Regions from separate parts of the Shewanella halifaxensis HAW-EB4 genome, predicted to be linked through region 1. Evidence: predicted binding sites of a transcription regulator. Region 1 holds the regulator's gene; the other holds the start of a gene.
What was found. The regulator MetJ, encoded in region 1, represses methionine synthesis genes. The targets are predictions, from matches to a motif close to TAGACGTCTAGACGTCTA.

Region 1 (4,198 bases):
CAGCGAATTGATACCTACAATTATATCGCCAATGCAAACAACTTCGATGCCAGTGACTTTGATGACGTTATGTATCGCAATGATGAGACCAATTTTAATTTAGATGTCGGGGTGGCTATGCAGCCATTTGATGGCTTAACTCTGGGTCTATCAGGACGAAATCTGATCAGCCAAGATGTGGATACCATAGAGGTGGAAGGGCAGAAGTTTACTTACCGTGTTGAACCTCTCGTAACAGCAGGCGTAGCTTATGATTGGGAAATTTTATCGGTAACGACTGATATTGATCTGATTGAGAATAAGAAATTTAAAGAGCTGGATGGTACTCAATACTGGCGTCTAGGCGGGGAAGTGAGAGCCTTCAACTGGATGGCGTTACGCCTCGGTTATCGCCATGATATGAAAGACTCTACCGCCAACCTCTACTCTTTGGGCACAGGCTTTGCGTTCGGTGATTCATTTTTCTTAGATTTTACTGGTATGTTCGGCGATGACAATGCGGTAGGAGGGGTGTTGCAAACCTCCTATCATTTCTAACCAAGCTAACCCATTAGCTCTATTGTTGATTTAACGGTTAGGATAACAGCGCTACAGCCACATAAAGCCAGAGTGAATGCTCTGGTTTTTTGTTTGTCGACGCGGCCAATCAAGCGGCCTGCAACGAGGTACCCCAAAACGACTGACGGCAGTAACATCAATGAGATGTAAAAGTGCTCTAGGGTTAGCAGGCCTGCAAGTGCCAGAATGATCAAAGCGATCATCGAACTAAAGATAAAGAAGGCCGACAGGGCGGCGCGAAATTGGCCTGCATCTTTACCTGAAAGTAAAATGGCCAGCGGTGGTCCACCAATCGCGGCGATATTACCGAAGACGCCAGATAATACCCCAGCGATGAATAGGCTGAAACGGTTCACAGGAATGCTTAACTTCATTAGGCTCAGGCCGACGGCTAAGGCGACAATTCCAGCAATCGCAAGACCTAAGATCGGCTGCGGTGCGATTAAAATGAGGGTTGCACCTAGTATTCCTCCGGGAATACGGCCCAATAACGCGTACTGTAGACCGTTGAACTCGAGCTGACCTCGCTCCCGAAACAGTGTCAGTAACGCTATCGAGAACCCCATCATGATGACTGGCGCCGGAACTAAACTGGGATCGACGATATAGAGCAGCGGGCTTGCAACGACGGCTAGGCCAAAACCGATTAGGCTTTGGGTCAGTGCGCCACAAAAGATAATGAGCGAAGCGAGTAATAGTGTAGTGGGATCGATCATTAGGTTATCCAGCCATCTGGGCTAAAGTTAAGCGAGGAGGGGATCTCTACGCTCGACTTGAAGGTTTAGGTATTTTAACTTGCTACGAGGTAGCGGATCTCATATTTAGGCCAAAAACAGATAAGGACTGCTAAGCAGTCCTTATCTGGAGATCATGTTTACTGATAATCGGTGAAGATTATTCAAGTTCATCCCACTCAATACCCATCTCATCCATCAAACGCTTAACCTCAGCAGGCATGCTGTCGGGTTTATCTTTGGTAAGATCTTGATCGTTTGGTAGTGGCTGGCCAGTGTAAGCATGCAAGAATGCTTCGCATAACAGCTCACTATTAGTGGCGTGACGCAAGTTATTTACTTGGCGGCGTGTACGCTCATCGGTAAGCACCTTAAGTACTTTCAAAGGAATGGACACAGTGATTTTTTTCACTTGTTCATTCTTTTTGCCGTGTTCAGCATAGGGGCTGATATAATCGCCATTCCACTCAGTCATTGACTCACCTGTTATTTCTAAATTCGGGGCAGATTTTAACCCTTTAAATTGTGCAGTCAAATTATTGCCTCTTATTTATGACAATTGCAAATAGATTTCTATATGCATGGACGTCTAAACGGCTAAAATGGTTGACGAGGCGTGAGTGCTTAGGTACATTTAGACGTCCAGACATCTCTTGGCTGAAAATTAACAGGAAAAGGAGTAGTACATGACTGAGCGTAAACCAGCCACTGCGGCGGTACGTCAAGGAATTGAGTCCGATAGTCAGCATGGTGCCGTTGTTCCGCCGATTTATCTATCTACTAACTACTCTTTTGATGGCCATAACAATCCAAGAGACTTCGACTATAGCCGCTCAGGCAATCCAACCCGATCTATTCTAGGCGATGCCATCGCCGAGCTGGAAAAAGGCGCAACTGGTGTTGTGACCTGTACCGGAATGGCTGCGATTACTTTAGCGACAAGCTTGCTAGGACCCGATGACTTACTCGTTGTTCCCCATGATTGTTATGGCGGCAGCTATCGTCTATTCACCAATTTAGCTAAAAAGGGCCAGTTTAAGTTATTAGTGGTGGATCAAACCGACTCACAAGCGCTCAATCAGGCGATCGCCAAGAAACCTAAGATGGTCTGGTTAGAAACTCCATCGAACCCGCTGCTGCGTGTGGTAGACATTGAGGCTATCAGCTCAGCCAGTCATGAGGTTGGCGCATTGGTGGTTGTCGACAACACTTTTCTATCGCCAATTTTACAGCAGCCACTGCTTCTTGGTGCAGATATTGTGATCCATTCAACCACTAAATATATCAATGGTCATAGTGATGTGGTGGGCGGCGCGGTTGTGGCAAAAGATCCGGAGTTGGGTGAACTGCTGCACTGGTGGTCAAATACGCTAGGGCTAACGGGCTCAGCATTTGATAGTTATCTCACTTTGCGCGGAATTCGTACACTTGCAGTGAGAATTCGTGAACATCAGGCGAATGCACAGCGAATTCTTGATACCCTTGTTAACCATCAGGCCGTGTCCAAGATATACTACCCGGGACTTAAAGAGCATCCGGGTCATGAAATTGCGACTAAACAGCAAAAGGGCTATGGGGCCATGCTGAGTTTTGAGCTCAAGGGTAGCGAAGAACAGTTGGTCGCATTCTTAAAAAATCTTAACTTTTTTTCAGTTGCAGAAAGTCTTGGTGGCGTAGAAAGCTTAGTCGCCGTACCTGCAACTATGACGCATAGGGCGATGGAGCCAGAGGCACGCGCTGAAGCTGGGGTTAAGGATACGCTTATCCGTCTTTCTGTTGGTATCGAAGATGCTGATGATCTTGTTGCCGATATTGAAGCTGCGCTTAATGCCGCAGCCGCTTGTTAATTAAAGGGGTATACGATGGCACGCTGTCACTTACATAAATTTGGTGGCTCAAGTCTTGCGGATGCTGACTGTTACCGTCGCGTTGCTCATATTCTGCTGACTCATGGTCACAGTGATGATTTAGTGGTGGTGTCTGCCGCGGGTAAAAGCACCAACTTCTTGTATAATTTACTTGAGCTAAGTTCCTGTAAACAGTTGTGGCAAGAAGAGCTACAAATGTTGATTAGTTTCCAGCAAAATTTGATAGAGCAGTTGCTCTCAAATGAACAGGCGCGCGCTCTAAGGGAGCGACTCTCTAACGATAAGGCGCAGCTGATCAGCTTGTTATCGCTAGAGTCTATTAGTGATTACCAGAGCAACCAGGTGGTGAGCTTTGGTGAGCGCTGGTCTGCACGTTTATTGGCGGCGCTATTGCGTGAGTCTGGTGTGGCGGCATCCGATGTTGATGCGCGCACACTCTTGATTGCCGATGAGGCTGCGGTACCACAAATTCGCCTGCAGGAATCTCGTCAACGCGTTCATGCCATGACCGAAACGTACCCTAATGAGCGTTTAATTATTACCGGATTCATCTGTGCTAATAACCGTGGCGAGACTTTGCTACTGGGACGCAATGGCTCCGATTTTAGCGCCACCTTGATTGCCAGTTTGGCCGATATCGAGCGGGTAACTATTTGGACCGATGTAGAGGGCGTGTTTAATGCTGATCCGAATAAGATTAATGATGCTAAGTTACTCAGTAGCTTGTCATTAGCCGAAGCAAACCGCTTGGCGCACCTAGGCTCTCCGGTGCTGCATAACAGAACTCTACAACCCCTGTTTGATACTCAAGTAAGCCTAGCTGTACGTTCAAGTTATGCATCTCATACAGATTTTACCTTGATCGCACCTAAGAGCTCATCGGCGAGTGCGCCAGTGGTCACTAATCTAAGCAGCGTCGCGCTATTTAACCTTGAGCTTAAGAGTGATTTTAAACAGCTTATTGAGCTTCTTGAAGAAACCGGCTTAAGTCCGCTGGCCTATTGGGAGCTAGGGCAAGACCGTGTAGAGCTCACTGTC
Region 2 (4,198 bases), 1.3 Mb from region 1:
GGTACTGAAGCGTGGATCCCAGGTGGGGCTGTTATTAATCACTAATCTGCCCGAGACTTAGATTTACTCACTCTTTATAAATGAGCTCTGATAAATGGGCTTAGTTATTGAGTCTAAGAGCTGAGCTTAATGATCAGTTCGTTTAATCAGTTCGCTTAGTCAGTGAATTTAGTTAATCAGCATGAGTGTCAGCATATAAAAGGGCGAATATGATCCGCCCTTTTTGCTTTCTGTGTTTTGGCCTAGAATGTGTACCTTGTGCAGAAGTGTGTGTTCCATTCTTTAAGCTGTAGAACCGTTGAGCTAGCCGTGACAGGAAAAACTAATCGTTAATGAGCGCATTAACAGTACCAGCGACAGAATCATAGATGATTTTTATATCGGCTTGTAGGCGGCCTTTTGTGTCCCCTAGAGTGCGCAGCACATAGGTACACTGTGTTTGACCATCGGGATTACTAGCAGCTTGATGACGGTAGGCTTGAAAGTCACTGTCATTGTCTACGCTAGATAATGAAACACTGACAGGCTCTTGTTGCAGGGTATTCCATAAATCGACGCAGCCTTGTTCACCTTTACCGATATTCGTCGGTTGCCCCATAGGGTTGCCTTTATCTATCCCGAGTGGGTAGCCAAAACTATTCATATCAAGCTCGCCACCAGCAAAGTCGGGAAGATCGTTCATTGCAGCAACTCCCGAGGTAAGCTGCCATTTGGTATGGGAGAAGGTGACCGACTGCTGCAGCGCCGCCGCCGTTGCTTTGACACGTGCAACCTCAGCATCTCGCTTTAAGTCAACATACTTGGCTGTTGCAATGACGGCTAATATGCCAAGCACAATAATCACGATGACAAGCTCAATTAGGGTAAAGCCTCTAGAAGCGGTGGGGCGATGCATTGAAAATATTCTCTAAATTCGGTGATCTACATTTTCGATAATAGAGTATTTACTACCAGTTGCGGAAGTAAATGTTTCTAAAGTAATCAATATAATAAAGCCGACGTTAGAGGTCGGCTTGTGGCGGGAGAGCTTTGTCTGAACTAAGAGTGAGCTTTGCCTTAACTTAGTCTGAGCTAGGAGTGAACTTAACCAGAGCTTTAAGCGTTCAATACTCGATTGTAGCGCTCAAAGGCAGCCTCAAGATCGGCAATCAGGTCATCGACATTTTCAAGACCAATATGCAAACGGATAAGTGGCTTACTACTGTCCCATTGTGTTGCTGTACGTAGTTTGTCGATGCCAAATACCCCTAAAATTAAGCTTTCAAATCCGCCCCAAGAAAAGCCCATTTTAAAATGCTGCATATTTTCAACGAATGCAGTGACCGAGTGAACATCGCCTTGTTTTAAGACAAACGAAAACAGTCCGTTTGACGCGCTAAAATCGCGTTTAAAAAACTCATGGCCAGGGCATGACTCAAAAGCGGGGTGACGCAGATGATCCACTTCAGGGCGACTAGCAAGCCAGTTAGCCACTTTTAATGCATTTTGTTCATGCTGGGCTAAACGAATACCCAAGGTCCTCAGCCCTCGGCTAGCAAGGTATACATCATCTGGTGAGGTGCATTGACCAAGCAGGTAACTATTTTCTCGTAGTTGTTCCCAATGTTTTTCGTTCGCGGTGGCGGTGCCCATCATCACATCTGAATGACCAACAATGTACTTTGTCGCCGCTTGAATTGAGATATCGACGCCCATCTCAAATGGACGCGAGTTTATTGGCGATGCCCAGGTATTATCGAGCATCACCACGATATCGTGTTGGTGGGCTATACGGCTCAGTGTTGGCACATCTTGCACTTCCATGGTGATTGAACCTGGAGACTCTAGGAACAGCACCTTGGTGTTAGGCTGGATTAACGCTTCGATGCCATCACCAATCATAGGATCGTAATAGGTGGTTTCGATGCCGTAACCCGCAAGTAATTTATGACACAGATCGCGAGTGGGCTCATAGACGCTATCGACCATAAGCAGATGATCACCCGCTTTTAAAAATGACAGTAGACTATTACTGATGGCAGCACTTCCTGACGGATACAGCGCCGTACCTACGCCGCCTTCGAGTTCGGCTATGGCTGCTTGAAACGCAAAATGAGTGGGTCCGCCGCGACGACCATAAAACAGTTCGCCGTTGGCTTTGTTTTTAGCCGCAAAACGGAGATCTTCCATGGTATCGAACACCATCGTCGAGGCTCGGTAAACTGGCGGGTTAATCACCCCTTGGGTCCATTTCTTATCTCGGCCTAGACTGATTATCTGCGTTTCTTTTTTCATCGGTCGAATTCCATTAGTTTGTATTTTTAGCCATCTTAACATCTAAACGGCCAAAATAAAGTGTCATTATCTTCAACATTCGCTTTCAGGAGCAGTTTTCAATTTTGCCATTGTTTGAAACAGGCCTAACACTTTTAAAGACCTTCTTTGCTTATTGGTAGTTTAATCGTGATCTTAACGCCGCTAACATTTCCGGCCTTATCTTGGGTATTACAGGCGCTAATTTTACCGTCATGAAATTGGCAAATAAGTCTAGCGATATAAAGACCCAAGCCTAGGTGCGGCTTATCTTGGGCTTTTTGCGCTCGCACAGATACCATGGACTCAAAAATCTGCTCAGCCATGTTCTCTGGTAGTGCCGGCCCTTGGTTACTGACGCTCAGTACGGCGAATTTATTTTTCAGTTTTAGCACAACATTAATTGAGCTGTCGGGATGGCTAAACTCTTGGGCGTTAGCGATGAGTTTATCCATTAGCTGGGCGATATATTCAGGCACCCCTAATACCGCAATACTCTCTTGGGTAATATCGAGCTCAAATGCTTGATTGGGGTAGGTCATTTGATAGCCCTGCATGCAGCCGTTGATGACTTTTTCTAGCGGAAAAACAGTAGTGTCGGCATGAGATAAGCTTGCTTCTAAACGAGTGGCTTCGCTCATATTGTTTAAGATCATATTCAGGCGATTAACGCCTTCTTGTGCCCGGTCAACATATTTGCGACTATCGGGGCTAAGCTGTTGCAGGCCAAGATGCTCTAGCGATGAGCGCACCACTGCAACGGGGGTGCGCAGCTCGTGAGATAAACGCGAAGACATGTTTTCTAAGTAATGAGTATATTGGCTTAAGCGGCTAACGATACTGGCGAAACTTCGCGATAGATCGCCGATCTCATCACGGACTTTAGAGCCCTGAATTTCATTTTTTATTCGCCCTTGGCTATCGATCGCTTGCTCGGCTTCGTCACGCAATTTGCGAATACGGCTTGAGATATTCGAAGCAAAGAAAAATAGCGCTAAGGTGCCCATACTCATGATGGTTAAAATCACGTTAAACAGCTTTTCTAAGGCTTTGTTTCTTAAGGTTCGAATGCCGTGAGTGGTTTCTTCGGCAATCACCACTCCCATCACTTTATCATCAATCCAAATAGGGCTAGCGGCCGCGAGCACCACCGCTTTGTTGTCGGGGGTTAAGCGCCACGTTGAGCCTTGCTCGCCGTTTAAGGCTTTAGAGATATGACTCCCTTGCAACACAGTGGAGTCTTGCAAGGAATCGATAAAGTCTTTAGCTGGTGTGGTCAGAATTTTGTAGTAAAGCGGATGCAAGTATTTATGTTTGAATTGCTCCCAGCCAGAGTTGTCATCGTTATCGACATTAGCACGTGACCAGACGCTATTATCTGAGCGAATATCGCCGGACTTTGCTAATACGCGGCCGTGTTTATCGACCACCCAAATACGAGAGCTATTATGGCTCATGCCTTTAATAATACTTTCGATTTCAGGTGAGGGGACAAGTACGGTGCCCAGCTTGCTGACATCATCGATTGCTGAGGTACCGACCACGGCATCTAATACGCGGCTTTTTTTATCGTTTACGTCATAAACGGCAAAGCCGAGTTTACTGCCGACCATATTAAGCGGGATCCTGAGTTCGACATTGTAGCCTTGTTTACTCTTGGTCCACTTACCCTGAATTTTAACTTCCGGTGTTACAGGGGTTGAAAGGCTAGGATCTTCAGGCAGTTCGAAGGCGCTTATCCAGCCATCTTGTGTGGTTGCAACAATATAACGGCGAAACTTGCCATCGGGTGCGAGTGTAGCGATGGCAATATGATCGTTATTATCTATGCTAAGACTGTTTTTTCCGCGGTAAACAACGTGTGGATCGCTAACTTCGAAAAAGGCGTACAGATAGCCGGCGTATT

Region 2: SHAL_RS08990 (cystathionine beta-lyase) is a predicted target of MetJ. The motif match lies at 2,310-2,327, and genes of this name have one in related genera.

What each region holds. Positions count from the first base shown of each region.
Region 1 is NC_010334.1:747,969-752,166, forward strand. Features, by position in the region: gene SHAL_RS03175 (conjugal transfer protein TraF) at 1-537, shown strand, start outside; gene SHAL_RS03180 (sulfite exporter TauE/SafE family protein) at 543-1,274, opposite strand; gene metJ (met regulon transcriptional regulator MetJ) at 1,453-1,767, opposite strand; gene metB (cystathionine gamma-synthase) at 1,979-3,139, shown strand; gene SHAL_RS03195 (bifunctional aspartate kinase/homoserine dehydrogenase II) at 3,155-4,198, shown strand, end outside.
Region 2 is NC_010334.1:2,074,539-2,078,736, forward strand. Features, by position in the region: gene SHAL_RS08980 (CreA family protein) at 1-45, shown strand, start outside; gene SHAL_RS08985 (type II secretion system protein) at 323-895, opposite strand; gene SHAL_RS08990 (cystathionine beta-lyase) at 1,096-2,274, opposite strand; gene pdsS (proteobacterial dedicated sortase system histidine kinase) at 2,409-4,198, opposite strand, start outside.